One region of the Acidovorax sp. GW821-FHT10E04 genome, then DNA from elsewhere that is predicted to be linked to it. Evidence: predicted binding sites of a transcription regulator. Region 1 holds the regulator's gene; each other region holds the start of a gene.
What was found. Region 1 encodes HrcA, which represses chaperone genes, less so after heat shock. Its sites were predicted from a motif close to TTAGCACTCNNNNNNNNNGAGTGCTAA; they were not measured.
Positions count from the first base shown of each region.

Region 1 (10,533 bases):
GCGCGTGCCGCCGTCGGCCTGGATCACGTCGCAGTCGAGCTGGAGAGTGCGCTCTCCCAGCAGCTTCAGGTCGAACACGGCGCGCAGCGAGCGGCCGATGAGACGCTGGATCTCCTGCGTGCGGCCATTTTGCTTGCCCCGCGCGGCCTCGCGGTCGTTGCGGGTGTGGGTGGCGCGCGGCAGCATGCCGTACTCGGCCGTCACCCAGCCTTCTCCGCTGCCCCGCTTGTGGGGCGGCACCCGCTCCTCCACCGACGCGGTGCACAGCACCTTGGTGTTGCCAAATTCGATGAGCACCGAGCCCTCGGCATGCATGGTGTAGTGGCGGGTGATGCGCACGGTGCGCAACTGGTCGGCGGCGCGGCCGCCGGTACGGACAAAGGGTGTCATGGTGTGGGTGGCTCGTAAAAAAACACAAGGCGGAGGAGTGAAGGACCTGCGTGCAGGGACACACTCCCGCGCCCCAAAAACTCAGGCCGCCAGATCCATCGGCGCCTGGCCGGCCGGGAACTCACGCCTTGCGGGCGGCAGAGCGGCGTATGGCTTCGTTGATTTCGGCGATGGACCGCTCAATGGCGGCGTCGTCCAGGTCATCCACCAGCCCGTCGAGCGGGCCCGCCTGGATGGTGGACGCAAACACGTCGTCGCTGATGCTGTCTGTCGAGACGCCCTGGGTGGACTCGAACGCGTCGGGGGTTTCCCATTCCATCGCCACCACCGTGACGTTGTCGCTGCTGTCGCCCGCCTTGCGCAGGGCATCCTCCACCAGCTCGGGCACCGCGTGCGACACCGCATTGCGGGCGAGCTGCTTGGCGATTTCCTCGTCGCTGAGCGTGCCCCACAGGCCGTCCGAGCACAGCAGGATGCGGTCGCCCTGCTCCAGGTACACCGGGCCCGTGATGTCGTAGATGGGTTTGGTCGGCGAGCCCAGGCAGGTGAACAGCACATTGCGGTTGATGCGCTCGAGCCCCGGCGGGGGCGAATTGCGCAGCTCCATGTACGAATGGTCGCGCGTGCGGGTGAGCAGGTCGCCGTCGCGCACCATGTACAGGCGCGAATCGCCGCAGTGGATCCAGGTGGCCGTGCCAGCCTGCAGCACGGCCGCCACCAGCGTGGTGCGGGGCGTGTCGAGCATGCCCTTGTCGGTGGCATAGCGCAGGATCTGGTGGTGCGCGGCCAGCAGTGCGCCCGAAAGAAATTCCTGCACGTCCTTGAGCTGGGGCTTGGCCTGGCGCTGGAACAGCGCCGAGATGGTCTGCAGCGCGATCTGCGCGGCCACTTCACCTTCGGGGTGGCCGCCCATGCCGTCGGCCAGCACGAACAGGCCCGATTCGCGCGTGTAGCAATAGCCCATGCGGTCTTCGTTCTTCTCGCGGCCGCCACGGCGGCTGATCTGGAAAACCGAGAACTTCATAGTGACCCACGCAAACAAGGATGCACCACGGCATCGTTAATGAACAGGCGCCCCGCCCCAACCCGCTTCGCGTGGGTCGTTTTCATTTGGGTTTGGCTCCGATACCGGTGGCTTCACCCACCTTTTGCACGTTCTTCTTGGTGTCGGACACCAGGGTGTCCAGTTGCAGGCGCATCTTCTCGGCCACCGTGAGCTTGGTGTAGCGGCGCTCGCCCTCGCGGCTGAGCTCTTTTTGCAGCGCGAACACCGACTGCGGGCGCGACAGCGGGTCCAGCGCCATGCACCACTCCACCACCTCGATGAGGTTGTCGGAGTACACGCCGCGCAGTTTGGTCAGCGCCAGCGACAGGCGGTCTTTTTCGATGCGCTGGGGCGCCTCGTTGGGAGGAAAGCCCTGCATGCAGGCGTAGATGCAGGCACCGATGGCATAGATGTCGGTCCACGGGCCCATGGACGAGTCGCGCCGGTACATCTCGGGCGCGGCAAAGCCGGGCGTGTACATGGGGCGGATGAAGTTGCCCTCCTTGGACAGCACCTCGCGCGCGGCGCCGAAGTCGATCATCACGGCCTTGTTGTCGTCGGTGATGAAGATGTTGGCCGGCTTGATGTCGAGGTGCAGCATCTTGTGCTGGTGCACGATGCGCAGGCCGCGCAGCACCTCGTCGAACAGAGAGCGGATGGTCGACTCGCGGAACACCTTCTGCGTCTTGAGGTCACGCGCGGTGATGATGAAGTCCTGCAGGGTCGCGCCCTCCAGGTAGTTCATCACCATGTAGACGGTTTCGTTCTCGCGAAAGAAATTGAGCACGCTCACCACGGAGGCGTGCGAGATCTGGGCCAGCGAGCGCCCTTCTTCAAAAAAGCTCTTGAGCCCCAGGCGGTAGAGCGAGAGTTTCTCGGACGGCACCTTGGGCAGCAATTCGCCAGGCGCGCGCGTCGCCAGGGACGACGGAAGGTATTCCTTGATGGCGACCTGCTGTCCTTCGCTGTCCGTGGCGAGGTAGACCACGCCAAAGCCCCCGGAGGACACCCTGCGAACCACGCGGTATCCACCAATGGCGGTGTCGGGCGGCAAGGGAGCCGGCTTGATTTTTGACATATTTTGCGAAGATGACTCGGGGGTAGAGCGGAACCCGGATAATCGCCGGATCGCAAGCAACCATCAAAAAGTCCAATGCCAGTTTACAGCATGACCGGATACGCCAGCGCACAGCACGGCGCGTCCGCCACTGGCGCAGAAACCGAGGCCCGCGCGTCCCAATCGCGCAGGCTGGGGCTGGAAATCCGGTCGGTCAACAGCCGCTTCCTGGACCTGTCGTTCCGCCTGCCCGATGAACTGCGCGCCATGGAGCCCGCGCTGCGCAGCCTGCTGACCGCCCGGCTCAAGCGGGGCAAGGTCGAGGTCCGGGCCGCCCTGGAGAACGAGGAAAGCAACACCCTGCAGGATCCGCCCGCGCGGCTGCTGCAGCGGCTCAACTCGCTGCAAGACTCCGTCAAGGCATGGCTGCCCACTGCCGCCCCCCTCACGGTGGCCGATGCCCTGCGCCTGTGCGCCAACGCCCCGTCGGGCTCCGAGGACTGGAGCGAAGCCGTGCCCGCCCTCGCGGAAGAAGCGCTGACCGCGCTCATGGCCGCCCGCGAGCGGGAGGGCAAGCGCCTGGCCACCATGCTTCTGGACAGGGTCAAGCAGCTGCGCGCCCTGGCGGAACAGGCCGTCCCCATGGTGCCCCTGTTGGTCGAGCAGCAGCGGCTGCGCTTCATGGAGCGCTGGAAGGAGGCCATGGCCCTGACCGATGGCGCCACCCTGCCCGAGGCCGCCCGCGACCGCGCCCTGACAGAAGCCACCGCCTTTGCCATCCGTATCGACGTGGCCGAGGAAATCACCCGGCTGGACTCCCACCTGGACGAAATCGAACGCCTGCTCAAGAAGGGCGGCGAAGTGGGCAAGCGGCTGGACTTCCTGATCCAGGAACTGCACCGCGAGGCCAATACGCTGGGCTCCAAGTCTGCCGCGCTTGACCTCACACGCATCAGCGTGGACATGAAAGTGCTGATCGAGCAGATGCGCGAGCAAGTGCAAAATATCGAGTAATACTCATTTTTTGATAGCGCGCAGCGCACATCAACTATGGACTACCCCGGAAATCTCATCGTAGTTGCAGCCCCCAGCGGGGCTGGCAAATCCAGCCTCGTCAAGGCCCTGCTGGAGCTGGACTCCCACGTCCACCTGTCCATCTCCCACACCACCCGCGCGCCACGCGGCCAGGAAAAACACGGCCGCGACTATTACTTCGCCTCGCAGTCCGAATTCGACGCCATGGTGGAGGGCAATGCCTTCGTGGAGTGGGCGCATGTGCACGGCAACCGCTACGGCACCTCCAAGAAAGCCATCGAGGAGCGGATTGCCCAGGGCTCGGACGTGATCCTGGAGATCGATTTCCAGGGCGCCCTGCAGATCAAGCAGGCATTTGCCAACGCCATCCTGGTGTTCATCCTGCCTCCCAGCTGGGAAGAACTGCGCTCGCGCCTGGAACGGCGGGGCGAAGACTCTCCCGATGTCATCGAAGTCCGCCTCAAGAACGCGGCCATCGAGATGGCGCAAGTCAGCAAATTCGACTTCGTTATAATCAATGAGTTGTTTGAGCGCGCGCTTTTCGACCTGAAAGCCGTAGTTCACGCCCAGCGACTCAAGTACGCCGCCCAGCGCCGCGCCCGTGCTGACACCTTCCAGTCGCTCAATATCACCTGAATCCGGAGTAAACCGATGGCACGCATCACCGTAGAAGACTGTCTGGAAAAGATCCCCAACCGCTTCCAGCTCGTGTTGGCCGCCACGTACCGTGCCCGCATGCTGAGCCAAGGCCACGCCCCCCGCATCGAAAGCCGCAACAAGCCCGCCGTGACTGCCTTGCGCGAAATCGCCGAAGGCAAGGTTGGCCTGGAAATGCTCAAGAAGGTTCCTGGTTGAGCATTTTCCCGGGCGAAGTCCCTAAAGAGCACCGCGGCAGCGGTGCTTTTTTTTGCCCAGAAGTCGTCTGATGCGCTCCCGCGCTACATTTAAGGCATGAACGCGGTGCTCAACTCACCTTCTGCAACGCAGCCCCGGTTTGGCGAATCGCCAACGGCGGGCACCCTTTCGGCAGCCGCAGCGGCCGCCAATGCCGCTGCGGCCAGCTTTGCCGCGCTGACGGACAGCCTGGACTACCTGGACGCCGGCAGCATCGAGCAGGTGCGCCAGGCCTACCGGTTCGCGGACGAGGCCCATCTGGGCCAGTTGCGCAACAGCGGCGAGCCCTACATCACCCACCCCATCGCCGTGGCGGCCCAGTGCGCCACCTGGAAGCTCGATGCACAGGCGCTGATGGCGGCCCTGCTCCACGATGCCATGGAAGATTGCGGCGTCACCAAGGCCGACCTGATCGACCGCTTTGGGGCCCCCGTGGCCGAGCTGGTGGACGGCCTGACCAAGCTCGACAAGCTGCAGTTCAACACCCGCGAGGAAAACCAGGCGGAGTCCTTCCGCAAGATGCTGCTGGCGATGGCGCGCGACGTGCGGGTCATCCTGATCAAGCTGGCGGACCGCACCCACAACATGCGCACGCTGTCCGACATGCCGCGCAGCAAATGGGGCCGCATCTCATCCGAAACGCTGGAGATCTACGCCCCCATCGCCCACCGCCTGGGGCTCAACCAGACCTACCGTGAATTGCAGGACCTGGCATTCCGGCATCTGCATCCGTGGCGGTATGCCACGCTGTCCAAGGCCGTCAACAAATCGCGCAACCGCCGGCGCGACCTGGTGCAGAAGGTGCAGGCCGAGGTGGATACCGCCTTCTCGAAAATCGGCATGAAGGTTCGCCTGGCCGGCCGGGAAAAGACCTTGTACGCCATCTACCAGAAGATGGACCTCAAGCACCTGAGCTTTGCCCAGGTCACGGACATCTACGGCTTCCGGGTGATCGTGCCCACGGTAACGGACTGCTACACCGCATTGGGCGTGCTGCACCAGATGTACAAGCCCGTGCCCGGCAAGTTCAAGGACCACATTGCGATCGCCAAGCTCAACGGCTACCAGTCGCTGCACACCACCCTTGTCGGCCCTTCGGGCGTGAACATCGAGTTCCAGATGCGCACGGACGAAATGCACGTGATCGCCGAGGCCGGCGTGGCGGCGCATTGGCTGTACAAGGCACAGGATGGCGACGGCACGTCTGCCGAACGCCTGGGCACCAAATGGCTGCAATCGCTGCTCGACATCCAGAACGAAACCCGCGATGCCGCCGAGTTCTGGGACCACGTGAAGGTGGACCTGTTCCCCGACGCCGTGTACGTGTTCACCCCCAAGAGCCAGATCATGGCCCTGCCCCGCGGCGCGACGGTGGTGGACTTTGCCTACGCCATCCACAGCAACGTGGGCGACCGCACCACCGCCGCCAAGATCAACAACGAGCAGGTGCCGCTGCGCACCGAGCTCAAGAACGGCGACGTGGTGGAAATCATCACCGCGCCCGTCTCCACCCCCAATCCGGCCTGGCTGGGCTTTGTGCGCACCGGCCGGGCGCGCTCCAAGATCCGGCACTATCTGAAAACCCTGGCGCAGACCGAATCGGAAGGGCTGGGGGAAAAGCTGCTGACACAGGCCATCCGCGCCGAAGGCCTTGAACAACTGCCACCGCTGGACGCGGAAACCCAGCCGATGTGGGAGAAGCTGCTGCGCTTCACCGGCAACCGCACCCGCAGCGAACTGATGACGGACCTGGGCCTTGGCAAGCGCATCGCCAGCATCGTCGCAAAACGGCTCATGGTGCTGATGTCCGAGCATGGCCACCGCCCCGACGCGCTGCTCATGACCCGCGAGCGCTATACCTCGCATGAAACGCTGTCCCAGGGGGCCGTCACGCTCGACGGCAGCGAAAACGCGTCGGTGCAATACGCCACCTGCTGCAGGCCCGTGCCCGGCGACAGCATCGTCGGCTATCTCGGCCGGGGCGAAGGGCTGGTCGTCCACAACGTGCACTGCACGGTGGCCAAGCGCCTGCAGCACAAGGACAGCGAACGCTTCATCGCGGTGGATTGGTCCGACGAGCCCACCCGCATGTTTGAAACAGGGGTCGTGGTCACCGTCACCAACGGCAAGGGTGTCCTGGCCCGCGTGGCCGCGGAACTGGCAAATTCAGAAGCGGATATCACCCATGTCGACATGGATGACGAGGCCGCGCTCGACACCACCGACCTGCGGTTTATCGTTGCCGTGCGCGACCAGGCACACCTGGAACTGGCGCTGAAAAACCTGCGCCGCACCCAGGCAGTCATTCGCGCCGCCAGGATCACGCCACAGGCGTAGGAAATCCAGCTGGCCTGGAGGCCCCACCAGCCACTCGGCTTCGGCTGCGTTGCTGCGCGGTTGGCTGCTACCCGGCTCGCGGCGGGTATCTCACCTCCACCACCTCCAGATTGCGGACACCGCCCGGCGTGGGCAGTTGCACCTCATCACCGACACGGGCCTTGAGCAATGCGCGGGCGACCGGAGAAATCCAGCTCACCTGCGACTCGTGGCTGTCCGCCTCATCGATGCCCATGATGGTGATGGTGCGCTCCACGGCCTCATCATCCACATAGGTCACCGTGGCCCCGAAAAACACCTGGTCACTTCCAGCGTGAAGGCTGGGGTCCACCACTTCAGCAATTTCCAGCCGCTGGGTCAGGAACCGGATGCGCCGGTCGATTTCGCGCAAACGCTTCTTGCCATACAGGTAGTCGCCGTTTTCGGAGCGATCGCCGTTGCTGGCGGCCCAATGCACGACGTCCACGATCTTGGGACGCTCGTTGTCGATCAGGTCAAGCAGCTCATCCCGCAGGCGGGCATAGCCAGCGGGAGTGATGTAGTTCTTGCCACCCGCAGGCAGCGGAGGCAGCGCCAATTCATCTTCGTCGCCACCGTCGGTTTCTTTGGTAAAAGCCTTGCTCATAGCCACATCTCCCGATCAGCGCAAAGCGCTCTGGACAAATGAAAAAGCCTGCAATCTTTCGATTGCAGGCTTTAAACATTGGTGCGGCTGGCAGGAATCGAACCCACGACCCCTTGGTTCGTAGCCAAGTACTCTATCCAGCTGAGCTACAGCCGCTAAGCTTTGAATTATAGCATGATTTCTTGGCGACCCTTGAAATCAGATTTTTCTGCTTGTTCCTGCCTTGAAGGCAAGCTCAATCAGACACTCAATTCAACGCAAGCCAGGATTGTAATGCACTCCAGAGACTCCAAAGAGAAAAGGAGTGCACTGCGACAAGAAAAATGGCTGCAATCGCGATGATCGCCCGTGCAAGCGACGGGTGGTAGGGCGTGTTGGACTTGAACCAACGACCAAAGGATTATGAGTCCTCTGCTCTAACCAACTGAGCTAACGCCCCAAGCCATGCTCCAGCGCCATACAACGGGGCAAGCGCCGTATTGTAGGGGCTTTACTTGCGATGGCTGAGTGCGTTGGACACGAGCTTGGACGTGATGTCCACGATCTGGATCATCCGGTCATAGGGCATGCGCGTAGGGCCGATCACACCCAGCGTGCCCACGACCTTGCCGTCCACTTCGTACGGCGAACTGACAATGGACAGCTCTTCAAATGGCACCACATGGCTTTCGCCGCCGATGTAGATACGCACACCTTCCGCCTGGCTGGAGATATCCAGCAACCGCAGTATCTGGGTCTTTTGCTCGAACAGATCGAAGGCCCGCCGCAGGTTTCCCATGTCGCTGGAAAAATCGCTGACAGCCAGCAGGTTGCGCTCGCCCGAAATAACAACCTCGTCCTGCGCCTCCGACAGGGCCTCGGAACCCACGTTGACGGCCGCCTGCATGAGGGAGGCGATCTCGCCGCGCAGCACATCCACTTCGGACTTCAGGCGCTCGCGCACCTGCTCCATCGCGAGCCCCGCGTAGTGCGCGTTGAGGAAGTTGGAGGCTTCAATGAGCTGCGATTGCGAGTAGTCCGCCTCGGTGAAGATGACGCGGTTCTGAACGTCCCCCTCGGGAGAAACGATGATGACCAGAAACCGGCGCTCGGAAAGCCTCAGGAATTCGATGTGGCGAAATACCGAAGTGCGCCGTGGCGCCATGACCACCCCGACGAACTGCGAGAGGTTTGACAACAACTGCGCCGCGTTCGCAATCACCTTCTGGGGCTGCTCCGGCGCAAGCTGTGGAGGTGTCAGCGGATCCCTTTGCACCGTCAGCATGGTGTCTACAAAGAGCCGGTAGCCACGTGCCGTGGGAATGCGGCCTGCCGAAGTGTGGGGGCTTGCAATCAGCCCCAGTTCCTCCAGATCCGCCATGACATTGCGGATGGTGGCTGGCGAGAGATCGAGCCCCGACGCGCGCGACAAGGTCCTCGATCCAACGGGCTGGCCATCGGCGATATAGCGCTCGACCAGCGCTTTGAGCAACAACTTGGCACGGTCATCGAGCATGGAATGATTTTAATGGTGTAACGAACGAGAAGCCCATCGGCCACGGCCCTCGAATCTATGGATTGTGTCGCGTAAACACGCGACGGAAACACCCCAGATCGAGGCCAGTTCCCCCTGCGTATAGACGCCTGAACGCCACATGTCAACGATGGACAGCACATCGGCATCGCTGATGCTACGCGCCCTACCCCAGCTCTTACCCCGAGCACGAGCGGCAGCCTGACCAGCCATCACACGTTCGCGGATCATGGACCGCTCAAGCTGTGCGTCAGCGCCCAAAACCTGAAACGTAAACTCACCGAAGGGACTTGTAGTGTCCAGAGGCTCAGTGAGACTCCGAATCATGGCTCCTCCAGCCCTAAGCCTAGACTGAATCGCCAGCAAGTCAGACAAACTACGGGCCACACGATCCAGCTTCCAAACGACCAGCGTATCACCCCTGCCCAGAGAACCGAGAGCAACTTGCAACTGGGGCCGGGGCCCTACTCCAGACCCAGACTCAACGTAAACACGTTGAACCCCATGCAGCGACAAAGCATCGCGCTGCAGAGCCGTATCCTGATCCTGCGTGGACACACGCGCATAACCGATTAAAGCCATTCAATCCCCCCAGATAAGACCTTGCGAACGCCAGTCCCGGTTTGTAAGCGCAAACCTCAAAAGGGACCGCACCACGACCGCTTTACTACAGCCGTACTGACAGGCTAAATCGTCCAGTGTTTTACCAATCGGTAAATTTACGGACACATCCAGACGCACATGGCGGGACCGATGGTCAGCCACACGTACGGCAGAGGTGTTACCGGTAACGGCACTCTGTTTTTCAGCAGACAGGGTCATGGTGCCCCCCACTGTCTGGACCGCCCTCAAACGCGAAATAGAACCAGTCCCCCCACCGGCTCATGTGCATGGTGTCCACACGACCCGAGAGGTAGCACAGCGCTGCGTTTTTCATGGCATCACCGATGCTCTCGAACTCACCCAGATCAATGGGCGCGGGCAAAGTCACATCGCCGAATTTGGTCCAGCGGTTCGACCACTTCTCCCCATCCTCGAAAGCCTTTGTGATGTACTTTGAGAGGTAGGCCGCAATGCGTGCCGCAGAGCGCTGGCTATGCCGTTTGCGGGCCGATACATCGACATTACCGCCATGCTCCTTTGTGACTGACCTCCAGATGGCCCGCAGGACGTTGAAGGACTTCACCAAAACGCCGTTGCTTGCCTTGAGGCTAGAAGGCAGCTTCACCGTTGCCATGTGCACATGCCACGCACCGCGCTTTTGTTCTTCAAAACCGCACACGGCACGGAAATCGGGGATGACTCGACGCACCCTGCGGACAAACTCCTTTAGGTGCCTTTTGCACAGATCCTGATCCGTCTGATTGGCTTTGTACGTGAGGGTCATAAGCGTGTCCGCACCCATCGCCTTACAGAGCTTGCGAACCCGCGTTTTCGCCCTGTTGGCCGCAATGGCCAGCGCCCTCGCACGCTTGTCGGTATCTTCTTCCTCAGCTTCAGCCAGCATGTCCAAGTGATCTTGAATTTGGCCGGAGGTCCATTCGAGTTCTTTCCAGTCCACACGCTCAACACCGGACACCTCCATGTGCCCATTGCCCAAGTCGTGAGCCTTGACCTTAAACCGCCCCGAGCCGTAG
Region 1 covers NZ_JBWKMT010000006.1:260,529-271,061, reverse strand. The annotation lists gene rph (ribonuclease PH) at 1-390, opposite strand, end outside; gene AC07OC_RS20310 (PP2C family protein-serine/threonine phosphatase) at 512-1,414, opposite strand; gene AC07OC_RS20305 (serine/threonine protein kinase) at 1,497-2,513, opposite strand; gene AC07OC_RS20300 (YicC/YloC family endoribonuclease) at 2,604-3,506, shown strand; gene gmk (guanylate kinase) at 3,543-4,163, shown strand; gene rpoZ (DNA-directed RNA polymerase subunit omega) at 4,179-4,382, shown strand; gene AC07OC_RS20285 (RelA/SpoT family protein) at 4,479-6,758, shown strand; gene greB (transcription elongation factor GreB) at 6,826-7,383, opposite strand; tRNA gene AC07OC_RS20275 (tRNA-Arg) at 7,463-7,539, opposite strand; tRNA gene AC07OC_RS20270 (tRNA-Ile) at 7,746-7,822, opposite strand; gene hrcA (heat-inducible transcriptional repressor HrcA) at 7,874-8,878, opposite strand; gene AC07OC_RS20260 (recombinase family protein) at 8,888-9,478, opposite strand; gene AC07OC_RS20255 (rolling circle replication-associated protein) at 9,702-10,533, opposite strand, start outside.

Region 2 (10,533 bases), on a different contig from region 1:
ACGGGCCTGATCCTTGCCGTGGGTGCGTGGGTGATCGGCACGGCGTGCCAGCAGATCGCCGAATGGGACCGGGCGGGCCTGCCGCTGCGCGTGGCGATCAACCTGTCCGCGCAGCAGCTGCGCCAGACCGACCTGGTGGAGCAGATCGAACGCAGCCTGGCCCTTCATGGCGCGCGGCCCGACCTGCTGGAGATCGAGGTGACCGAATCCGAGGCCATGGCGGACCCCGCGCAGGCCCGCGATGTGCTGTGCCGCCTGCAGGCGCTGGGCGTGTGCATCGCCCTGGACGACTTCGGCACGGGCCATTCATCCCTGGCGTACCTGAAGCACTTGCCGGTCTCCCGGATCAAGATCGATCGCGAGTTCATCCACCCTCTGCTGCACAGCAACGGCGATGCGGTCCTCGTGCAGGCCATCATCGTGCTGGCCAAGACACTGGGCTTGCACGTCGTGGCCGAAGGGGTCGAAACTGCGGAACAGCTGGGCCTGCTGGCGCAGTACGGCTGCGATGCCTACCAGGGGTGGCTGTACTCCCGGGCGGTGGCGCCAGCCCACGTCGCGCAGCTTCTGCTGGCGCAACGGGCGAGCGAGGATTCCGCCGTTCTGTAAGGGCTGCGCGCGCGGAGGCTAGGTGCCGGCTTGTTGCGCCGGGCCGCCCGCCAGCCCGATCAGGACATCGCGCTGGATTTCACAGTGCCAGCGGTCGCGGCGCACCAGCCCATGGCGCAGCGCGAGCTGGCGCAGCGTGCGCGCAATGGTTTCCCGGGTGGTGGAGAGAAGATCGGCCAGCACCTGGTGGCTGGGCAGCCGCACCAGGGAGCTGCGCTGCAGGTTGGCCAGCTGGAGCAGGGTGGCCGCCAGCTGCCCCGTCACCCCACGGATGCGGGCGATGCGTGCCCAGTCGGCCAGGCGGGCGTTCGTGTGGGCGTAGCTTTGCGCAAGCCCCCGCAGCAACTCGGAATCCAGCAGCCCCTGCTGGAGGACCGCTTCCACGGGCACCTCGCAGATGCGCCCCGCGGTCAGCGCCCGGCAGGACACGGCGGCCGGTTCCTGCACGAGCGCCGTCGAGCCCAGGGGCTGCCCGGCGCCGAACAGGCCGATCGGCCGCTCCACGCCGTCCTCGCCGCTGCACAGCACCACGACGATGCCGGTCTTGACGATCTTGAACGTCTTCTGCCCCGATTGCCCCTGCCGCAACAGCAGCTCGCCCTTGCGCACCGGACGCTCCACCAGAAGGGGCTTCCAGCCAGCGCGCCGTTTTTCGTCTTGCCGGCCCAGCAGGCACTGCTGCTGTCCTGCGCAGAGGCAGCACCCGCCACCGGAAGGCAGGGATGGGGTGGTACGGCGATGGGGCATGCGGGCGTGGGGTTCCGGGGCGGCAGGGCCCGGAACAAAAAACCCGGGCAGGATCCATGGACCTTACCCGGGTTCATGGCGCGCTGCAACAAAATGTATGCCGCCCGCCGATGGCCTGTGGGACTCTACTCCGCCTTGATCCCGCGCATCGCAATCACGCCGCCCAGCAGGCTGGTGTCGGCCTTGATGCGGTTGGCCAGCCCCTCGGGCGAGGTGCCTGCCACCTGCCATCCCTGCTGAAAGAGCTTGTTGCGCATGTCTTCGCTGCGGGCGATCTCGCTGATCACGGCGGCCAGCTTGGCCTGCAGTGGCTTGGGCATCGTGGCCGGCGCGGCAAACGCATTCCAGATTTCCAGGTTGAAGCCCCGGATACCGGCTTCCGACAGGCTCGGGATGTCGGGTGCCAGCGGGCTGCGGCCCGCCGAGGTGACGCCGATGGCGCGCAGCTTGCCGGCGCGCACCTGGGCCTGGGCGAGCGCCGGGGGCAGCAGCGCCATCTGCAGCTGGCCGCCCAGCATGGCATTGGCGACTTGCGGGTAGCCCGGATACGGGACGTGCACGGGGTTGATGTTGCTGCGCGACTTCAGCAGCTCGGTGCCGATGTGGCCCACGGTGCCCACGCCTGGTGTGCCATAGCTCCATTTGTCGCCGCCGTTGCGCGCCGCCACGAAGAAGTCGCGCGCGTCGCTGTTGGCGGGTACGCCCGGCTGCGTGACGGGCGCGGTCAGCACCAGGGGCGACGTGCCGATGAGGCTGAGCGGCGCCAGGTCCTTGAGCGGATCGTAGGGCACGGCAGGGTTGATCATCTTGGCGATGGTCATGTTGCCGTTGATCATCAGGCCGATGGTGTGGTCATCACGCGCCTTGGCCACCGCGTCGGCGCCGATGTTGCCGCCTGCCCCCACCTTGTTTTCCACGATCACCGGCTGGCCCAGGGCCTTGGACAGGGGTTCCGAGAAAGCGCGCGCGGTGAGGTCGGGCGAGGTGCCGGCCGGAAAGCCCACGATGATCTTCAGCGGCTTGTTCGGCCAGGCCTGCGCGGCCGCGGCGGGGGCCGAAGGCCTGGCGGTGTTCTGGGCGAGTGCCCAGGGGGATGCGGCGGCCAGGGCGATCAGCAGCGATGCGCGGCGGGAAACGGGGCGTGACATGGGGTGGGTCTCCTCCAAAAAAAGTTCGGGGCCATAACGACAAGGGGCCCCAGAACTGGGGCCCCTCGAGGCAACTTCTGCAGAAGCGGGATATTAACGCGCCCCCGCGGGCATTCAGGCGTACTCGGCCAGCGCCTTCTTCATCTTCTTCATGGCGGCCACCTCGATCTGGCGGATGCGCTCGGCGCTCACGCCATAGACCGCGGCCAGTTCATGCAGCGTCATGCCGCCCGTGCCGTCGTCGTTGACCTTGAGCCAGCGCTCTTCCACGATGCGGCGGCTGCGCGCGTCCAGGCTGTCCAGCGCCGTGGCGATGCCATCGGTGGCGAGCGCATCGCGCTGGCGTGATTCGATCATGGCGGTGGGCTCATGCGAGGCATCGGCTAGGAAGGCAATGGGGCCAAACGCCTGTTCGCCATCGTCCGAAGGTGCAGGGTCGAGCAGCACGTCACCACCGGACATGCGGGTTTCCATCTCGATGACTTCTTCACGCTTCACGTTGAGCTGCGCGGCCACGGTGTCGATTTCCTGCTCGGACAGCGTGTCCCGGTGCGTCGCGGCATCCGCGGCGGAAGCATCGGCCTTGAAACCCTGCTTCATCGAGCGCAGGTTGAAGAACAGCTTGCGCTGGGCCTTGGTCGTCGCGACCTTGACCATGCGCCAGTTCTTCAGGATGTATTCGTGGATCTCGGCCTTGATCCAGTGCATGGCATAGCTCACGAGGCGCACGCCCTGGTCGGGGTCGAAACGCTTCACGGCCTTCATCAGGCCGACGTTGCCTTCCTGGATCAGGTCGCCATGCGGCAGGCCGTAGCCCAGGTACTGGCGCGCAATCGACACCACGAGGCGCAGGTGCGACATCACCAGCCGTCCGGCGGCGTCCAGGTCGTTGTGGTCCTTGAGCTGGCGTGCGTACGTCTGCTCTTCTTCGTGGGTGAGCAGCGGCAGGCGGTTGACAGCGGAAATGTAGGCATCCAGATTGCCCAGCGGGGGCACCAGCGCCCAGGGGTTGGTGGGCGCCAAAGTCGTCGTCGCGGTTCCAGATTGAATGTTCATTCCGGGAATCCTTTCCTCTAAGCCATGATGTTAGCACTCTCTATGAGTGAGTGCTAAGCCCGGAGTTCCCCTCCGGTTGTTCGGGGTGGGAGGCACCTTTCTCGACGGTCGTGGTTGCCGATTTCTGTCACATCGACAGTAATGGTGGCGTCAATCCCCCTGGGCTTGCGATGAACCCAGTCCAGGAATGTCAAGGACCGCCAAAACCCGCGCCTGCCCGTACTGAGGAGCAGGTGAAGGTGAACAACCTTTTTGGTCTTTCATGAGGTGGATGTGCGGATGACTTCGGCGAGCGGTCGAGACTATTGGAGCAGCCCGTAGCCCAGTTGGAGCTTTCGTTTGCGCACCGGTTCCTCATTGATCGTGAAACGGCCGAAGTAACGGTCGCTCCATGTTCTATGAGAGACGAGATCAAAGGCGCTATCAAACGCCATATCATGTATGCATGCGGGATTGGGCGACCAAAAATTGGTGATATCTGCCGCAAGGGTATTGCTGCGGTAATAGCGAGCCTGGGCTTCGTTCGTGGGTAGATCATTCGCCGCATGGCTTTCGAGGTACATCACCCCGTGGCAAAGGGATCGAACAATTCCAAGTGCCTTCACCATATCTGGTAAATGGTACAGGACACCGAGAAAAAGTACGTGATCAAATGTCCCTAGCTCTTTGACATTAAGGTCATAGACATTGGCACGGTGGTATTGGAAATCTCGCCCCGAGATTTCTTCCATCACTCCAAATCCATGGGCATCTTTGCTCCGATAGTCAATGGCGACAACTTCAGCACCCAGTCTGTGAGCTGCGAGAGAGAAAAATCCGTCTGAAGGGCCGATGTCAAGTACCCGCTGACCTCGAAGATCTGGGGGGAAGGAAATGTCATTGAGCAGAAAACGTGGATCATAGGTTCCAGGTGTGAAAAGACCTGGATAGATTTCAAAAGCATGATGCCAGTGCTTCACAGAAGCGACCAGTTGCTTCGCTTTTTCAATATTCAAAATTTACTCCCGTAAAATGCCACAAGTCACCAGATTAATTAGGTAAAAATTTTCGGTCATGTGCTTGTTTGAAGCTTGTCTGCTCAATTCATTTCTCACAAAGATAGCGGGGTATTGCGGTCTTGTGCGCAAAAGGATCGATGAGGTCCTTTGAGTAGGTTCCGGAAATAAGCCTCTGCGGGGGAAGAAAATTAGAGCGAAAAAAACGACTGAAGCTTGCCAGGTGTTCCCCGCGTGAAGTGAGCCGTAGGCAATTTGTTTCATCAATAAAAACGGTGCCAGACTGCATTTGCTCGGTAATCCGAACATCCATCAGGCGGTGCTCGCGAAAATACTCTTCACGAAAAACCAAATCCAGGTGTTGATGTTGAATGCCACCACCACGCTGTTGGAGTTTTTCAAGAATATAAAATGACAGTGAGCGATCAATGACTGTTGGGAATGTCAAGGCCATTGCATAGCCTATCAGTGCGCAGATTGAAATATTCTGTGCCTTCTCGAGTGAGCTGAATTGGCTGGAAAATGGTAGTGCCAATATAATTGCGGCATAAACCAGAAGGGCCAAGCAACAAGCCCAGATTGCGGCATATAGCACGACATCAACTTTGATCGAGTGAATGTAAAGCCAATAAGTAATCACTGCGATCACTATATACAGTAAAACCCCCGACATTGACAGAATGAATCGACGCATCAGACTGGGAGTTGCTGCGGAAAAGAAGGCTGGGTACCTTTGGCAATTGAACCTGGATCGGCCATCGATTGGGGGAGACCGTATTCCTGTTGGTGGAACACCGGGGGGATATCGTCAATTGTCTCGACCGGTATCTTGGACGATTTTTCGAATTGGATGAGAGCCTTTAAAGGCCCGTGGTGTTTTGCCAGATGTGAGGCAATATTTAACGACGCGGCAGCCGCACATGCTGCAATGAAGATTGCGGTCGCCGTTGCAACCCCTAGCGAGAAGTTTCCTTGATCCAGTCCGACGATGAACGTGCCGAAGGCTAGGCCGCATCCTATCGCCAGCCCCCCGAATACAGCCGTGGCCACGGCGAGTCGGCGCCTTGCCACGATTGCAAAGACCGAGAACGAGGCAATGCCATGCTGCACCAGTCGCGGGAGATTCATCTTGGAGCGGCCCGCGTATCTGTGTCCACGATCCACGCGGATGCGTTGTACCCGCAGCTCCGACACGAGCACTGTTGCGGCAATGTGCCTCGCCAGCGTGGGCATGGTGCAGAGCCGTTTGACAGCGGATCCGCGCAGCAGCATGAAGTTGCCGAAGTTCATGCGCCTGCCTGTCAAACAGAGGAAAAGGACTTTGTAGCCCACATAAAGAAGTCGGAAGAGCCTTCCTTCGTTGCGGCTGCCCCTTGACGCGACGGCGACATCAGACGCGTCTTCTAGCCCTGCAATCAACCTCTCGATGGCTTCGGGCAGATCTTCTCCGTCAGAGTCCATGATCACCACCAATTGATCATCGTGTATATGCTCTGCTATGAACCGCAAACCCACCGAAATGGCTATTTGATGGCCGAAATTGTCGTGCAGACGCAATAGATGTCCATCCATGTGGGAATGCACCCCCCGCTCGAATTCAAACGGATAGCGGCGGGACCCGTCGTCCACGATCACTACAGAATACGGGCTGTGAACATGCTCGTCCAAGTGCTGCAACAGGAGCGAACATGCTTCCCGGTCTTCATAGACGGGCATGAGGACAACGAGATTGGGACACAGTTCAGACATACGAGCAGGCTCGACGGAGAAAAACGAGCGGCATTTCCATACAGTTGTGTACGAGCGAGAGCCATTTTTGCACCGGTAATTAGGATCTCCTTCGGCTCCTTTTTTTCATGGGGACCGATCGTCGAAAAATAGCAGTTCGAGTGCGCTCATCATGATGATTGCAACGTTCAGCCACCGGCATGGGAGCCCATTTTCCCGTTATGCACGCTGCAGATTGTTACACTGAAGTCGCTTGCCCAAGCGTCTACGTCCCGTTGGCATGTCGTGGTGCCCTGATTTTCACGAGGCTTGCCTGGTGTCCGCCGGGATTGATGCTGTCAGTGCGGGCCACTCCTCGGGGCGAAGCCATGCACGCCAATGCGTTTCTGACAAGACGATGAACCTAGATATGCGCCATTTGGCAACTTTTGAGCGAACGCCCCCCAAGCCTGGCCTTTGGTTGCGCTTGGGCAGAGATGGGGTGGTGGCGTTGCTGCTTTTTTGCGCCGGCTTGCTGATATTCAACATCAACTTGCGAACGATCGGAGCCGCAGACACTTACGCAGCCCGGTACTTGCCGCTGTCGATCTGGAAGCATGGCACCTTGACCCTTGATCCCGTTGCGCTGCATGTGGCCCAAGGTCTTCGTCCTCCACAGAAGCCAGGCCAGATCGGTGAGGCTTGGTGGATGCTCAGGACCGCTGATGGCCACCTGGTCTCGATGTATCCTCCGGTAACGCCCGTACTGGCCGCGCCGCTTTATCTACCTGCGGTCCTGTACCTGAATGCCACCGATTGGGCGGTGCAGCGCGTAGAGCGCGTAGGCCGCATCATGGAAAAGCTTGCCGCCTCGCTCATCGCCAGTATCAGTGTCGCCTTGATGTTCTTGCTGCTTCGGCGGCAATCCGACACCAAGACGGCCGCTTGGCTGGCACTGTTGTTTGGATGGGGTACATCCACGTGGGTCATCAGCAGCCAGGCATTGTGGATGCATGGCATCGGCCAGTTGCTGGTGATCGGGTTGCTGTGGCTATCCGTCTTGCCACGACGCACGCGTTCGTGCGCAGCCGTGACGGGCCTGCTGTGTGCCCTGTTGGCTTGCAACAGGCAACCCGATGCCATTCTTGCTGCAGGCTTTGCAATCCATGCGCTTCTCAAAGATCGGGGAAATTTCAAATTCTTTGTCGTGGGTGCTGTCGTTCCCGTGGTGGCAACGTTGGCCTACAACTTGGGGGTGGTAGGTAATTGGATCGGCGGCTATGGCTTGGCCCTGCAAGGGCAAAAACTTGACATCTCTCTGCTGAATACCCTCAAGGGCGTGGGTGGACTTTTGTTCAGCCCGGTGCAGGGGTTGTTCGTATTCTCTCCGTTCCTGCTTTTTGCTCTGCCTGGCTTCCTTCATCAGGCCCGTCAACCGTCTTTGCGTTTGCTGTCGCTGTTGCTGGCGGGAGTGGTTGTGCTGCAAGTTGTTTTCTATGCCGCGGTGAACTGGAGTTCCGGTGTCAGCTGGGGCCCCCGGTTTCTGACCGATCTGCTGCCGATCCTGTTTTGGATGTTGCCCCCTGTCGTCGAGGGTTTGGGGGTCAATGCGCGGAGAGTGTTTGTGGCGCTCGGCCTGTTTGCCGTCGCCAGTTCGGCAATCGGGGCCTTTGGGTACACCGGCAGCGCCCACTCGGAATACCTCAGTGCCCATCCTCCGCAGGATGCCAGCCAGCGGGTGGCGATATCCGAACGTGCCGCGTGGATGACCGAACATTCTCCGTGGTTGACCCGCCCCAAGTTTTTCAATGATCTGTTTCCTGGGTTGTCCGGATCAATCGACCGATTGAACATTTCTCCCGAGGGACTCGCCACGGTGGAAGGATGGGCTCTTTTCGGAAGCCGCCAGCCTTTCGATGTGCACCTGCTGATCGACGGGGTGCGAGTGTCCGGTGGCACGTCCGATTTTGGGTACCGCCAAGACGAAGATGTGGGCGCCCGGAATACCGGAACCTGGAAGATATCTTTTCCGGCCGCGCTTTTGACCTCCAGTCGGCCTGTATTCAGTGCGCTGGTCCGCTCGAACCCCCAGGCAATGCCCTGGATCCTCCAGGCATTCGAACTGCCGGTTCCCGCTGCTCACGCCGCGGCTTTGATGGAGGTCCCGTGGCGAGGGGCCATTGATGCGATTCGCGTTCACCCGAACCGGGGTCTCGACGTGGTCGGCTGGATATCCTCGGGGAACAAGGTCCCGGGAAATCTTGAGCTCTGGCTGGATGACCGGCGAGAGGCGGGTATCAGCTCTTTCTTCAGACGCCCGGACGTTGAGAAGGTCCTGGGCGTCACCGCTGCCAGTGGATGGAGGGCGAGCATTGCGGTGCGCGGCCTGTCAGCAGGCGAACACAGAATCTCCGTGGTGTTGCCGTCCAAAAGCCCGGCGTCAGCCCCCCAGCGTCTCGTCTCCAAAGTCTTTTCGGTTGAACCCGCTGCAGCGCCTCCCCGGTGGTCCGATGAAATGTCCATCTCCGAGATGGCAAAGTTCGCCACCTCGACGCTCGAATACCAACAGGATAGTGGGGGGTATTGGCTGACTGACTACACCAGCGAGGTGCATTTCCGGCAGCCCCATTCGGAGCTGAACGTATTTTCGACTGCGGCGATCGTCGACCTTCTGGGCCCCGTAAGTTCCAGCCTGAAATTGTCTGGCACGCTGGACAAGGCCAAACGCTTTCTTTCCGAACAGATCGAGGAGACCGGTCTTGTGCGTTACCACGGCCGTCCCGATCTTCCTTCGCATGGTGTATTGGGCTGCAGAATCACTCCCGATGCTGACGACACGGCGCTGGTCTGGCGCCTTGCCCCCGCGCTGGACGGCAAGTTGCAGGAAAAGGCCCGTGCGACGCTGGAGGCATTCAAGACTTCAGAGGGTCTTTACCGTACTTGGCTGGCCGCCCAGGATCGCTACGAGTGCATCGATCCGGGCAAGAACCCCAATCCTGCGGACATAGGTATTCAGATCCATGTCCTGATGTGGTTGTACCAAGTCGATTCCCTGGCGGCGCGGAAACTGTGTGAAGTCTTGCAGTCGCACTCCCAGGATCCGTCACTGTGGGTCTATTACCAACGCGCACCTGCCGCGGTGATGTGGCGGTTGCCTGCCCTGCAGGCCATGGGCTGCCCGTTGAAGTTGCCAGAGTCATTACTCGCCGTGCAGGATCCGGATCAGCAGCTCTGGTTGAAGGTCATTGAAGGCATCCACCTGACGGAGGCGAGGCCGGGTCGGAGCCGGCTCAAGGACAACGACAAGCTCCTGCGGACAATCGCGGCCAAGGGATTTGAGCGCGTGTGGCAATCACCGGTACTGTATTTCCACAATGATCTCACGGCGACCGTCAGCCGCTACTACTGGTCTCCAGAGCTGGGGCTTGCGCTGTGGCTTCGTTTGTTCGCCGCCAACGAGCAGGCGCGCAAGAACGTTGCTTCCTCTCATTGATGGGGTGTGGGATGCGGACACCTGCCTGGTTCCGATGGCTGCAGTGCGTGCGGATGGACGAAGTCGCAGTGCTTCAAGGCACGCCTTTGATGGGATTTGTGTTTGCGCTTGATCGCAGTGTCCAACGTTCCGGGACCGATACGCTGTGCACGCTGGTGGCATTGGTGTGTGCGAGCGCCTGCCTCGTGGCGCACATCATCGTGCTCAACGACTGGGCGGGTATTGACGGTGACCTCCAGGATCCGAATCGAAGTACGCGTACCTTCTTGTCGCTCGGCATATCCAGGCGGGCAATGTGGTGCATGGCGCAACTGTGGGCGGTTCTGGGGTTGGCATTCTCGGCGTATCTTGGATTGCATTCGTTGTGGGTCGCCGGCGGCATGCTGCTGACCAGCACGTTCTACTCTTCACCCCGGTGGCACCTCAAAGGCATCCCCATTGCCAGTTCGCTGCTGCATCTGGCCGGTGGCATCCTGCATTTCTTGCTGGGCTATCTGGCGATTGGCGAACTGAACCCTCAGAGCCTTGTTTTTGCGTGCTATTTCGGTGTCGTGTTTGCGGCTGGCCACCTGATGCATGAAGTGCGCGGACATGACGCGGATGCAGCAAATGGTATTTTGACCAACGCGGTGGCGTTCGGAAAAAATGCCACCTCCATCGCGGCCTTCGTGCTGTTTAGTGCTGCCTATGGGCTTGTCGCAGTCTGGGCCGCCATGGAGCAGCATCCACTGTTGCTGAGTCTGTCATTGGCGGCTTATCTGTTGCATGGTCTCAAGAC
Region 2 covers NZ_JBWKMT010000005.1:479,872-490,404, forward strand. The annotation lists gene AC07OC_RS18460 (putative bifunctional diguanylate cyclase/phosphodiesterase) at 1-609, shown strand, start outside; gene AC07OC_RS18465 (Crp/Fnr family transcriptional regulator) at 628-1,356, opposite strand; gene AC07OC_RS18470 (Bug family tripartite tricarboxylate transporter substrate binding protein) at 1,482-2,504, opposite strand; gene rpoH (RNA polymerase sigma factor RpoH) at 2,619-3,560, opposite strand; gene AC07OC_RS18480 (class I SAM-dependent methyltransferase) at 3,863-4,555, opposite strand; gene AC07OC_RS18485 (hypothetical protein) at 4,644-5,249, opposite strand; gene AC07OC_RS18490 (glycosyltransferase) at 5,249-6,304, opposite strand; gene AC07OC_RS18495 (hypothetical protein) at 6,681-9,755, shown strand; gene AC07OC_RS18500 (UbiA family prenyltransferase) at 9,809-10,533, shown strand, end outside.
Region 2: the regulator HrcA is predicted to act here: its motif matches at 3,591-3,617, upstream of rpoH (RNA polymerase sigma factor RpoH).

Region 3 (10,533 bases), 240 kb from region 1:
CCAAGGTGCGCGAGCAGTACGCGCAAGGGCTGGTGGGGCGCGACGAACTGCTCAAGGCCGAGTCCGCCGCGTACCACAGCCCTGGCACCTGCACTTTCTACGGCACGGCCAACAGCAACCAGATGCTGCTCGAGGCCATGGGCCTGCACGTGCCCGGCGCGGCCTTTGCACCGCCCGGCACCGAGGAGCGCGAAGCCTTCACGCGCCAGGCCGTGCGCACCGTGCTCGACATCGGCAAGCGCGGCCAGCGCTTCACGCCCATCGGGCGGATGGTGGACGAGCGCTGCATCGTCAATGCCATGGCGGCCTTGCTGGCCACGGGGGGCTCCACCAACCACCTGATCCACTGGGTGGCCATTGCGCGCAGCGCGGGCATCCTGATCGACTGGTCGGACTTTGACGAGCTGTCGTCCGCCGTGCCGCTGCTGGCCCGCGTGTACCCCAATGGCGATGCCGACGTGAACCAGTTCCAGGCCGCGGGCGGGCCCGCATGGATCCTGCGCGAACTGCTGCAAGGGGGCTTCATGCACCCGGGCGTGGGCAGTGTGAACGCGGGCGGCATCGCCGCGGGCGGGCAGGGCGCACCGGCGGTGTCGGGCGACGAGACCGTGCTGCGCCCGGTGTCCCATCCGTTTTCCCCCACGGGCGGCCTGCGCCTGCTGCAGGGGCGCCTGGGCCGCGCGGTGATCAAGGTCTCGGCCGTGCCCGAAGACCGCCACGTCATCGAGGCGCCCGCGCGCGTGTTCGATTCGCAAGAGGCACTGCTGGCCGCGTTCAGCGCGGGCGAGGTGCAGCAGGACATGGTGGCCGTGGTGCGCTTTCAGGGCCCGCAGGCCAACGGCATGCCCGAGCTGCACAAGCTCACCCCGCCGCTGGCGGTGCTGCAGAACCAGGGCTTCAAGGTGGCGCTGGTGACGGACGGCCGCATGAGCGGCGCGTCGGGCAAGGTGCCCGCCGCCATCCACGTCACGCCCGAGGCGCTGGCCGGCGGCCCGCTGGCCAAGGTGCTGGATGGCGACATCGTGCGGGTGGATGCCGTGGCCGGCACGCTGGATGTGCTGGTCGATGAGGCCACCTGGGCCGCCCGCCCTGTAGCGCCGTACACCGCGCACCCCGCCACCGGCTTCGGCCGCGAACTCTTCACCAACTTCCGCCGCCACGCGGGCGGTGCGGAACAAGGCGCCTGCACATGGCTGTAGCAGGCGCGCTAGTTTTGTAGGCCGCTTGCGGCATCCGACACCGAACACACCAAGGAGCACAAACCCATGAATCCTCTCGACATCGCCAGCCATGGCCCGGTCATTCCCGTCATCGTGATCGACCGCGTGGAAGACGCGCTGCCTCTGGCCGAGGCCTTGCTGGCCGGTGGCGTGAAGGTGCTGGAGGTGACGCTGCGCACCGCCGCCGGCCTGCCCGCCATCGCCGCCATCGCGCGCCAGTTGCCCGAAGCGGTGGTGGGCGTGGGCACGGTGCTCAACGCCGACGATGCGCGGCGCGCCAGCGAGGCCGGGGCGCGTTTTGCCGTGAGCCCTGGCTACACGTCCGAGGTGGGCAGCGCCTGCAAGGGGCTCAACCTGCCACTGCTGCCGGGCGTGGCCACGTCCAGCGAGATCATGGCGGCCTTGGCGGACGGGTTTTCGTTCCTCAAGCTGTTCCCGGCGGAGGCCGCGGGCGGCATCCCGCTGCTCAAGTCCTGGGCCAGCCCGTTCGGCCAGGTGAGCTTCTGCCCCACGGGGGGCATCACCCAGGCCACCGCGTCCAACTACCTGGCGCTGCCCAACGTCCGCTGCGTGGGCGGCTCGTGGCTGACGCCCGCCGACGCCGTGCGTGCGGGCGACTGGGCGCGCATCACGCAGCTGGCGCGCGACACGCATGCGTTGCGCAAGGCCGCGTGAGCACCAGGATTCATGCTCAAATAGGCCGTCAGCGCTTATCCGGCAAGCGCTGCAAGCTATAAAAAAAGAAGCAAAATTTGCCCTGTGGCCCGGCTGCCGGGCGTGGGGCCGCCGATGGGGTGGTGGGACGTGTGGACTGGATGCCCTGTGCGCCCCTATCATGGCGCGGGGCTTGGCCCTGCCACAACGGCTTCACGTTTCAAAGAGAGGGAGTTCTGTATGGATTTTGTTTCGGCTGTCAAAAGCTGCCTGACGCAGTACGCGGGTTTCTCGGGTCGCGCCGTGCGCTCCGAGTTCTGGTGGTTCTTTCTGTTCCAGGTCGCGGTGATGGTGGTCGCCAGCTTCCTGGGCGACGTGATCTCCGGCATCGTCTCCCTCGCGCTGGTGCTGCCCGGGCTGGCCGTGGGCGCGCGCCGCCTGCATGACATCGGCCGCTCGGGCTGGTGGCAGTTGCTGACCCTGACCGGCATCGGTGTGCTGGTGCTGATCTACTGGTGGGTGCAGCCCAGCGAGGGCTGATCCCGCCCCAGGCAGGCCCGCCTGGCCTGCAACCCGCGAAGCCCGCTTGCCTTACGGCCGGCGGGCTTTTTTGTTGGGGCCGCGCTTGTGGGCATATGGGCATCGCCCTGGTTTTTCTGGAGGGAGTCCGCCGCCCGGATCGTGAATAAAAGTGGCCTTTGCGCTTGATATACAAGCGTGAGCTGCTATTAAATTTGATGAATTCAGGAAAAAATCGGGGGCCAAGGATGTTGTCGTTGTACGACATCCCGCGCCGGATCCGTCCAGGAGGCTGCTTTGATTTTTAAAATGGTAATCATTCTTACTTCCATTCTGAAAAATCATGGCAATCCAACATCGGCAGACGGCGGTCTGCATGGGCATCGCGCTGGCCTTCGGTTTGGCCCCCACCTGGGCGGCGGCACAGGGCGCGGCGGCCACGCTGTCCGAGGTGCGCGTCGACGCCAGCGCGGAGAAGGAGACGGCTACCGGCCCGGTGGTGGGCTACCGCGCGCGCAATGCAGCCACCGCCACCAAGACCGACACGCCGCTGTCGGAAACCCCGCAGTCCGTCACCGTGGTCACCCGCGACCAGCTGGTGGACCAGGGGGCCACCACCTTCCAGGAGGCGCTGCTGTACGCGGCGGGCGTGCGCAGCGACGCCTACGGCCTTGACAGCCGTTCCGACAGCGTGCGCGTGCGCGGCAGCTCGCCAGACACCTACCTCGACGGACTGCGCCAGAACTACAACTGGTACACCAGCAGCACCCCCGCCGAGCCGTACACGCTGGAGCGCCTCGAGGTGCTGCGCGGCCCTTCGGGCATGCTGTTCGGCGCAGGCACGGTGGCCGGCGTGGTCAACATGGTGAGCAAGCGCCCCCTGCAAGAGGCGCAGCGCGAGGTGGGCGTGCAGATCGGCAGTTGGAACCGCAAGCAGCTGCAGGCCGACCTGACCGGCCCGCTCACCCAGGACGGCGAATGGTCGTACCGCCTGGTGGCCGTGGCGCGCGATGCGGACACGCAGACCGATTACGTGCAGAACGACCGGCGCCTGATCGCGCCCTCGCTTGCCTGGCGGCCCAATGCCGCCACGTCGCTCACCCTGCAGGCCCATTGGCAGCAGGACCGCACGGGCAGCACGGCGCAGTTCCTGCCCTGGTCGGGCACGCTGCTGCCCAACCCCAATGGCATGCTGCCCATCAACCGCTTCATCGGCGAGCCCGGCGACTACTACGACAGCGACCGCGAATCCATCGGCTACCTGTTCGAGCACCGTTTCAACGATGCCTGGACGGTGCGCCAGAACCTGCGCCTGGCGCGCAACGAGAACCGCGGTGGTTACCACTACGCCGATTTCTTCACGGTCCCCGGCGGGTTCGGCTGGGACCCCGTGAACCAGCGCCTGACGGGCCGCATCTACGGCAAGAACATCACGCGCACGCGCATGGCCGCGGTCGACACCCACCTGCAGGGCAACCTCACCACCGGCGCGCTGAGCCACCAGCTGCTGCTGGGCGTGGACTGGAACCGGCAGACCGAGAACAAGAACGAGGCGGACGATGCCTACAACACGCCCATCGACGCCTATGCGCCGGTGTACGGCCACCGCCTGAACCCCACGCTCATCGCCAGGCCCGAGAACGTGCAGCGCCAAAGCGGCCTGTATGTGCAGGACCAGATGAAGTGGGGCCCGTGGATCTTCATCGCCGGCCTGCGCCACGACCGCGCCGTGAACGGCCTGGCGGGCCAGACGGATGACCGCACGAGCGACACCACCAAGCGCCTGGGCGTGATGTACCAGCTGGCCGGGGGCTGGACGCCCTACATCAGCTACGCAGAGTCCTTCAGCCCCGTGAGCGGCACCAACGCCTATGGCCAGCGCTTCAAGCCGCTGCAGGGCGAGCAGATCGAGGTGGGGGTGAAGTACGCGCCCGCGGGCAGCTCCACGCAATTCACGGCGGCGGTGTACGACCTCAAGGAAAAGAACCAGAAGGTGGCCGACCCGACCAACCCCGACAACTCGCTGCAGGTGGGCCAGACCCGCAACAAGGGCCTGGAGCTGGAGTACAAGGCCCGCGTGGCCACGGCCTTCGACCTGACGGCCCATTACAACTACACGGACGTCGATCCCCTGCTGGAAGGGCTTCCCCGCCACCAGGCCGCCGTGTGGGGCGTGTATCGCTTTTCCATCGGCGGTGTGCGCGGCTTCTCGGCGGGCGCGGGCTACCGCTGGCTGTCGTCGTTCCGCGACGGCACCGGCCCCGAGGTTCCGTCCGCCGGGGTGGTCGATGCGCTGCTGGCCTACGACACCCAGGACTGGCGCTATGCCCTCAACATCAGCAACCTCGCCGACAAGAAGTACATGAGCACCTGCCTGTCGCGCGGTGACTGCTGGTGGGCCACGCGCCGCAACGTGGTGCTGAGCGCGACGTATAGGTTTTAACCCCCCTGAGCCGCTTCGCGTCTTCCCCGAGGGGGACGCCGCCCATGCGGCGGGGCGGCCCTTGCACGGCGGCACTGGCACGGGACAGTGCCCATGCGAAGGCCGGGCCCTTTGCTCTGGGTTGGCGCGGTGCAGTGAATCGCGATACAAATGTCGAAAGAGCGGCCCGTGCCACGACGTGCTTCACGTGGTCCAAGTAAAAAACCCCGCAGGTCTTGCGACCTGCGGGGTTTTTTGTGGGCTACCGGGCAGAACCTGGGTTCCACCCGGAGCGGCCGGCCATTACATGCCCATGCCGCCCATGCCACCCATGCCGCCCATGTCGGGCATGCCGCCGCCGGCACCGGCCTCGTCCTTGGGTGCTTCTGCAACCATGGCTTCGGTCGTCAGCAGCAGCGACGCCACGGAGGCAGCGTTCTGCAGGGCCGTGCGGGTGACCTTCGTGGGGTCCAGAATGCCCAGCTCGAGCATGTCGCCGTACGTGTCGTTCGAAGCGTTGAAGCCGTAGTTGCCCTTGCCGGCCAACACAGCGTTCACCACCACCGAGGCTTCGCCGCCGGCGTTGTTCACGATTTCGCGCAGGGGCGCTTCGATGGCCTTGAGCACCAGCTTGATACCGGCTTCCTGGTCAGCGTTGTCACCCTTGATCGAGTCACCCACGGCTTGCTTGGCACGCAGCAGGGCCACGCCACCACCGGCCACAACGCCTTCTTCCACAGCTGCGCGCGTTGCGTGCAGCGCGTCTTCCACGCGGGCCTTCTTTTCCTTCATTTCGACTTCGGTGGCAGCGCCGACCTTGATCACGGCCACGCCGCCAGCCAGCTTGGCCACGCGTTCTTGCAGCTTTTCGCGGTCGTAGTCGGACGTGGCTTCCTCGATCTGCACGCGCACTTGCTTGACGCGGGCTTCGATGTCACCCGCAGCACCGGCGCCGTCGATGATGATGGTGTTTTCCTTGCCCACTTCGATGCGCTTGGCCTGGCCCAGGTCGGCCAGGGTCACCTTCTCGAGGGTCAGGCCCACTTCTTCAGCGATGACCTTGCCGCCCGTCAGGATGGCGATGTCTTCCAGCATGGCCTTGCGGCGGTCGCCGAAGCCAGGTGCCTTCACAGCCACGACCTTCAGGATGCCGCGGATCGTGTTCACGACCAAGGTAGCCAGGGCTTCGCCTTCGACTTCTTCGGCAATGATCAGCAGCGGACGGCCGGCCTTGGCCACTTGCTCCAGCGTGGGCAGCAGGTCGCGGATGTTGCTGATCTTCTTGTCGAACAGCAGCACGAAGGGGTTGTCCAGAATGGCGGATTGCTTTTCTGGGTTGTTGATGAAGTAGGGCGACAGGTAGCCGCGGTCGAATTGCATGCCTTCCACGACGTCCAGTTCGGAGTCGAGGGACTTGCCGTCTTCCACGGTGATCACGCCTTCCTTGCCGACCTTGTCCATGGCGTCAGCGATCAGCTTGCCGATGGTTTCGTCGGAGTTGGCGGAGATCGAGCCCACCTGGGCGATTTCCTTGGAGGTGGTCGTGGGCTTGGAAGCCTTCTTCAGCTCGGCGACCAGGGCCGTCACGGCCTTGTCGATACCGCGCTTGAGGTCCATCGGGTTGATCCCAGCGGCCACGTACTTGAAACCTTCGCGCACGATGGCTTGTGCCAGCACGGTCGCGGTGGTGGTGCCGTCACCAGCGTTGTCGCTGGTCTTGGAGGCCACTTCCTTCACGAGCTGGGCGCCCATGTTCTGCAGCTTGTCCTTGAGTTCGATTTCCTTGGCCACGGACACACCGTCCTTGGTCACGGTAGGGGCGCCGAACGAGCGCTCCAGCACCACGTTGCGGCCCTTGGGGCCCAGGGTCACCTTGACCGCGTTGGCCAGGATGTTCACGCCTTCAACCATGCGTGCGCGGGCTTCGCCGCCGAAAACTACGTCTTTTGCTGCCATGTTTGGCTCCTACAAGATTTGAATCAAAAATGCTTCTAGCGCTTATTGGTAAAGCGCTGGCAGCTATGAAAAAGTGAGTAAACCGAAGGAGAAAGGATTACTTCTCGACGACTGCGAACAGGTCGTCTTCCTTCATGACCAGCAGTTCGTCGCCCTTGACCTTGACGGTCTGGCCCGAGTACTTGCCGAACAGAACGCGGTCGCCGACCTTCACGTTCAGGGCGATCAGTTCGCCCTTGTCGTTCTTCTTGCCGGGGCCAACGGCCAGCACTTCACCTTGATCGGGCTTTTCAGCGGCGTTGTCAGGGATCACGATGCCGGAGGCGGTCGTGGTTTCGCTTTCGATACGCTTGACGATCACGCGATCGTGCAGAGGGCGAAGGTTCATTGCATTGCTCCTGTTTTCAGTGAAAAAAAGCTGACTTACCAGCACCCGGGGGACCAGGCGCTGCGAAATTTCCGGCAGGCGGTGCGGTGTTAGCACTCGTCTGTGGTGAGTGCTAATGATACGGGCATTTGTGGCGGTTTCAAGACGCCGCGCACATTTCGGCTGTCAACGAAGACCGGCAGGTCGCTCGTAGAGTTCGGGCTGTCCCGAATCACCGCATCCGCAATTGCGGGCCTCATCACTGACTCTTCGCTGCCTCCGGACAAAGTGAAGGCCTGGATACGAGCCCAGCCAGAGGAAATGCTGTCATAACTGCCCAGTCTCATCCTCGCAGAGCTGAGAGCCAAAGACCTGCTGCGCTCCGATTCGGTGGGCGAAGTGGTTTTGTCAGTCCAGGAGGCCCGCTTCTTGGCCGACAGCGGACGTTCGGAATAGGCTTTGCGAACGACAGCAAACGCTGCACAGCCGTCGTTTGCGTTCGTCCTCGCAAGTATTAGCGGGCTCGGGCCGGAACGTGCTATCAAGATCTTTCTGTGCTAGCAGATGCTTCAAGTTGCATGCTGTGAACGCGCTTGTCGCTGAAAAAAAGGGCACCCGAAGGCGCCCTGAAACTTGGAGACAACCGTTGTGAAGTGCGCTCAGAACCGGTGGCGCACCCCCACTGCAAAGCTGGTGCCCTGTGCGCTGATCACCGAGGGCGGTGCAGGCAGCGTGCGGGTCTGGGTGCTGTCGCGCATCACCATGGCATACAGGTCCGTGCGCTTGGACAGGAAGTAGTCATACCCCAGGGTGAACACCTTGCGCTCCACATTGCCGCCCGCCACCGTGGCGGGCACGGGGCCCACGGTGTCGCTGGTGCGGCGCACCGCGTAGCCCGCCAGCACGCGGCCCGCGCCCACGGGCACGGCAGCGCTCACATCCCACACGCGGTATGCCACGTTGAGCGGTGCAGCGGCCGTGCCCCGGTTGTCGATGCGGCCCAGGTGGGCAAACAGCTTGACCACCTCGAAGTCGTACGACGCGGCCAGCTGCCAGGCGCGTGTGTCGTTGGGTGAGGTGCCGTCGGCAAAAGTGCCGGGGTTCTTCTTCACGCTCTGCCACGCCAGCGATGCGGCCCAGGGGCCCTTGGCGTAGGCCAGGCGCGCAGCGCTGTTGCCGCCGCCTTGGCCTTCGGAGATGGCGTGCGCCACCGAGGCATTGAAGCCCGCGACGTTGGGGCTGTCATACACCACCGAGTTGGCCCATGCCGTGCCACCTGTGAGCGGGCTGCCGATGAAGGTGACCAGGTTCAGCGGCCCGAGCACGGTGGAGTCGCCGAACGCGTTGGAGGTGATGGAGCTCAGGAACAGCAACGACGTGACATTGCCCAGCCGCACCCGGCCCCAGTCGCGGTGCGACACGCCCACCCAGGCGGCGCGCGAGAACACGGGGTCGGCCGCCACGTTCACGGGCGCAGGCAAGGCGTCGCTGCGGCCGGTGGCGCCCGAGTCGTTGCGCACAAAGGACGATAGCTCAAACTGTGCCGACAGCCCGCCGCCCAGGTCTTCGGTGCCGCGCACGCCCCAGTGGCTGGTGGACATGCCGCCACCGTCGAGCTTGGTCACGGCGCGGTCCTGCGCATTGATGCCGGCAGCGGGACCCGCAAAGCGGCCCACAACGGCATCGACCAGACCATACAGCTGCAGGCCGGGGCCTGATGCGGGTTGGGCCTGCGCGGCGAGCGTGGCGGCAGACAGGACTGCTGCGGTGCCCAGGCTGCGCGCCCAGGGCTGACGGGCCCCAGGGTGGGAGGGGTGGGGCGTGGGGGATGTGCGAGGTTTCATGGTGTCTTTCGATGGGTAGGGGGCAAGCGAAGGGCGAACCGGCCCACGGCGCAGCCAGGGCTGTTCCGAAGAGGCAGTTCAACGGGGGAAAGGTGTCAGCGCGTTATGTGCGCTCGGGTCGTGGCGGCTAGGGTGCGCCGGTCTGGCGTGCCGACGCCGTGGGTGGGGCGGCAGCGCAGGGCCCCAGCCACCTGGGGTAGCGGTGGGCAGAGGCCATAAAAATGGGCGTGGCTGTGCCTGGCATGCGGCGCTCGCGCGGCAGTGCTGGTGATCGGGGCGGGGTGTCAGCGGTTCGGCGTCAGTGCACTGCGCCTTCACAGGCGCCGCGCATGCCTTGCGCAATAAAACGCACCAGCAGCGGCCCAGCCGTGGCCTCGTCGCCGGGCTGGTTCTGGCCGTACGAAAGGCGCTCGATGCGCTGGTCGTTCACGTGGTGCAGCAGCGCGCCCAGCGCAAACTGGTAGCACCACGCGGCCTGGCTGCGCGTGGCCTGGGGCAGGGCGGCTGCAATGGCGTCGATGAACGCATGGGCCAGCGGGTCGAACAGCTCGCGGATGATGGGCTCGTCTTCTTCCAGGTGGTCGTTCATGCCGCGTGACAAAAGGCGCAGAAAGTGGTGGCCTGCGGGCTGGCTGGCCACTTCCAGCACGGGCAGCACAAAGGCTTTCACGATCTCTTCCAGCAACTGGCCGGGCGGTGCCTTCTGCTGGGCATCGGCCAGCGACTTGAGCCGCACGTCGATGTAGCCCGCATGCGCGCGGAAGATGGCGTGGTACAGCGACAGTTTGGGGCCGTAGTAATAGCCCACCAGTGCCAGCGGCACGCCAGCCTCGTCGGCAATGTCGCGGATCGAGACGCCGTGAAAGCCGCGCGTGGCAAACAGCCGCTCGGCCGCCTGCAGGATGTTGGCCTGGCGGTTGGGGGCCAGCGCTTCTTCGCTAGTGGCGCTGGGGGCGGCAGCGCGCTTGCGCGCCGGTAGTGGTGCTTTGGCCGCCAAGGCTGTGTGCGCTGCAGCCGCTGCTTTTTTGGAGGGGGTGGATTTGGGCATAGGCTGGTTTATACGTTTGTATAAATTCATTGAACACTCGTACAAACCCTGGTGATTCTGCGTTTGTACGTTCGTATAATTTTTTCATGCCGCCCGCTGCAGGCCCTGTCGCACAGGGCTTGCGGGGCTTGTGCTGCATACCCACCCATACCTACCGGAGACAGACAACATGATCACCCGCCGCCGCTTCACCCAGCTCTCTGCCGCCCTGTTGCCCACCCTGGGCGTTGCTCCCGCTGCCTGGGCGCAGGCCGGCAAGGACGCCATGCCCGACATGGCGCGCATCATCTCGGGATTTCCCGCCGGGGGCACGGCCGACGCGCTGGCCCGCCGGGTGGGTGACCGCATGCGAGGACAGTACGCCGGTGCCGTGATGGTGGACAACAAGCCCGGCGCAGGCGGGCAGATCGGCATCCTCAACCTGCGCGACAGCCCGGCCGACGGCACCAGCCTGCTCATCACCCCGTCGTCCATGCTGTCCATCTACCCCTACACCTACCCCA
Region 3 covers NZ_JBWKMT010000006.1:16,484-27,016, forward strand. The annotation lists gene edd (phosphogluconate dehydratase) at 1-1,199, shown strand, start outside; gene eda (bifunctional 4-hydroxy-2-oxoglutarate aldolase/2-dehydro-3-deoxy-phosphogluconate aldolase) at 1,266-1,895, shown strand; gene AC07OC_RS19085 (DUF805 domain-containing protein) at 2,115-2,414, shown strand; gene AC07OC_RS19090 (TonB-dependent siderophore receptor) at 2,737-4,836, shown strand; gene groL (chaperonin GroEL) at 5,119-6,771, opposite strand; gene AC07OC_RS19100 (co-chaperone GroES) at 6,869-7,159, opposite strand; gene AC07OC_RS19105 (porin) at 7,798-8,982, opposite strand; gene AC07OC_RS19110 (TetR/AcrR family transcriptional regulator) at 9,281-10,030, opposite strand; gene AC07OC_RS19115 (tripartite tricarboxylate transporter substrate-binding protein) at 10,200-10,533, shown strand, end outside.
Region 3: the regulator HrcA is predicted to act here: its motif matches at 7,249-7,275, upstream of AC07OC_RS19100 (co-chaperone GroES).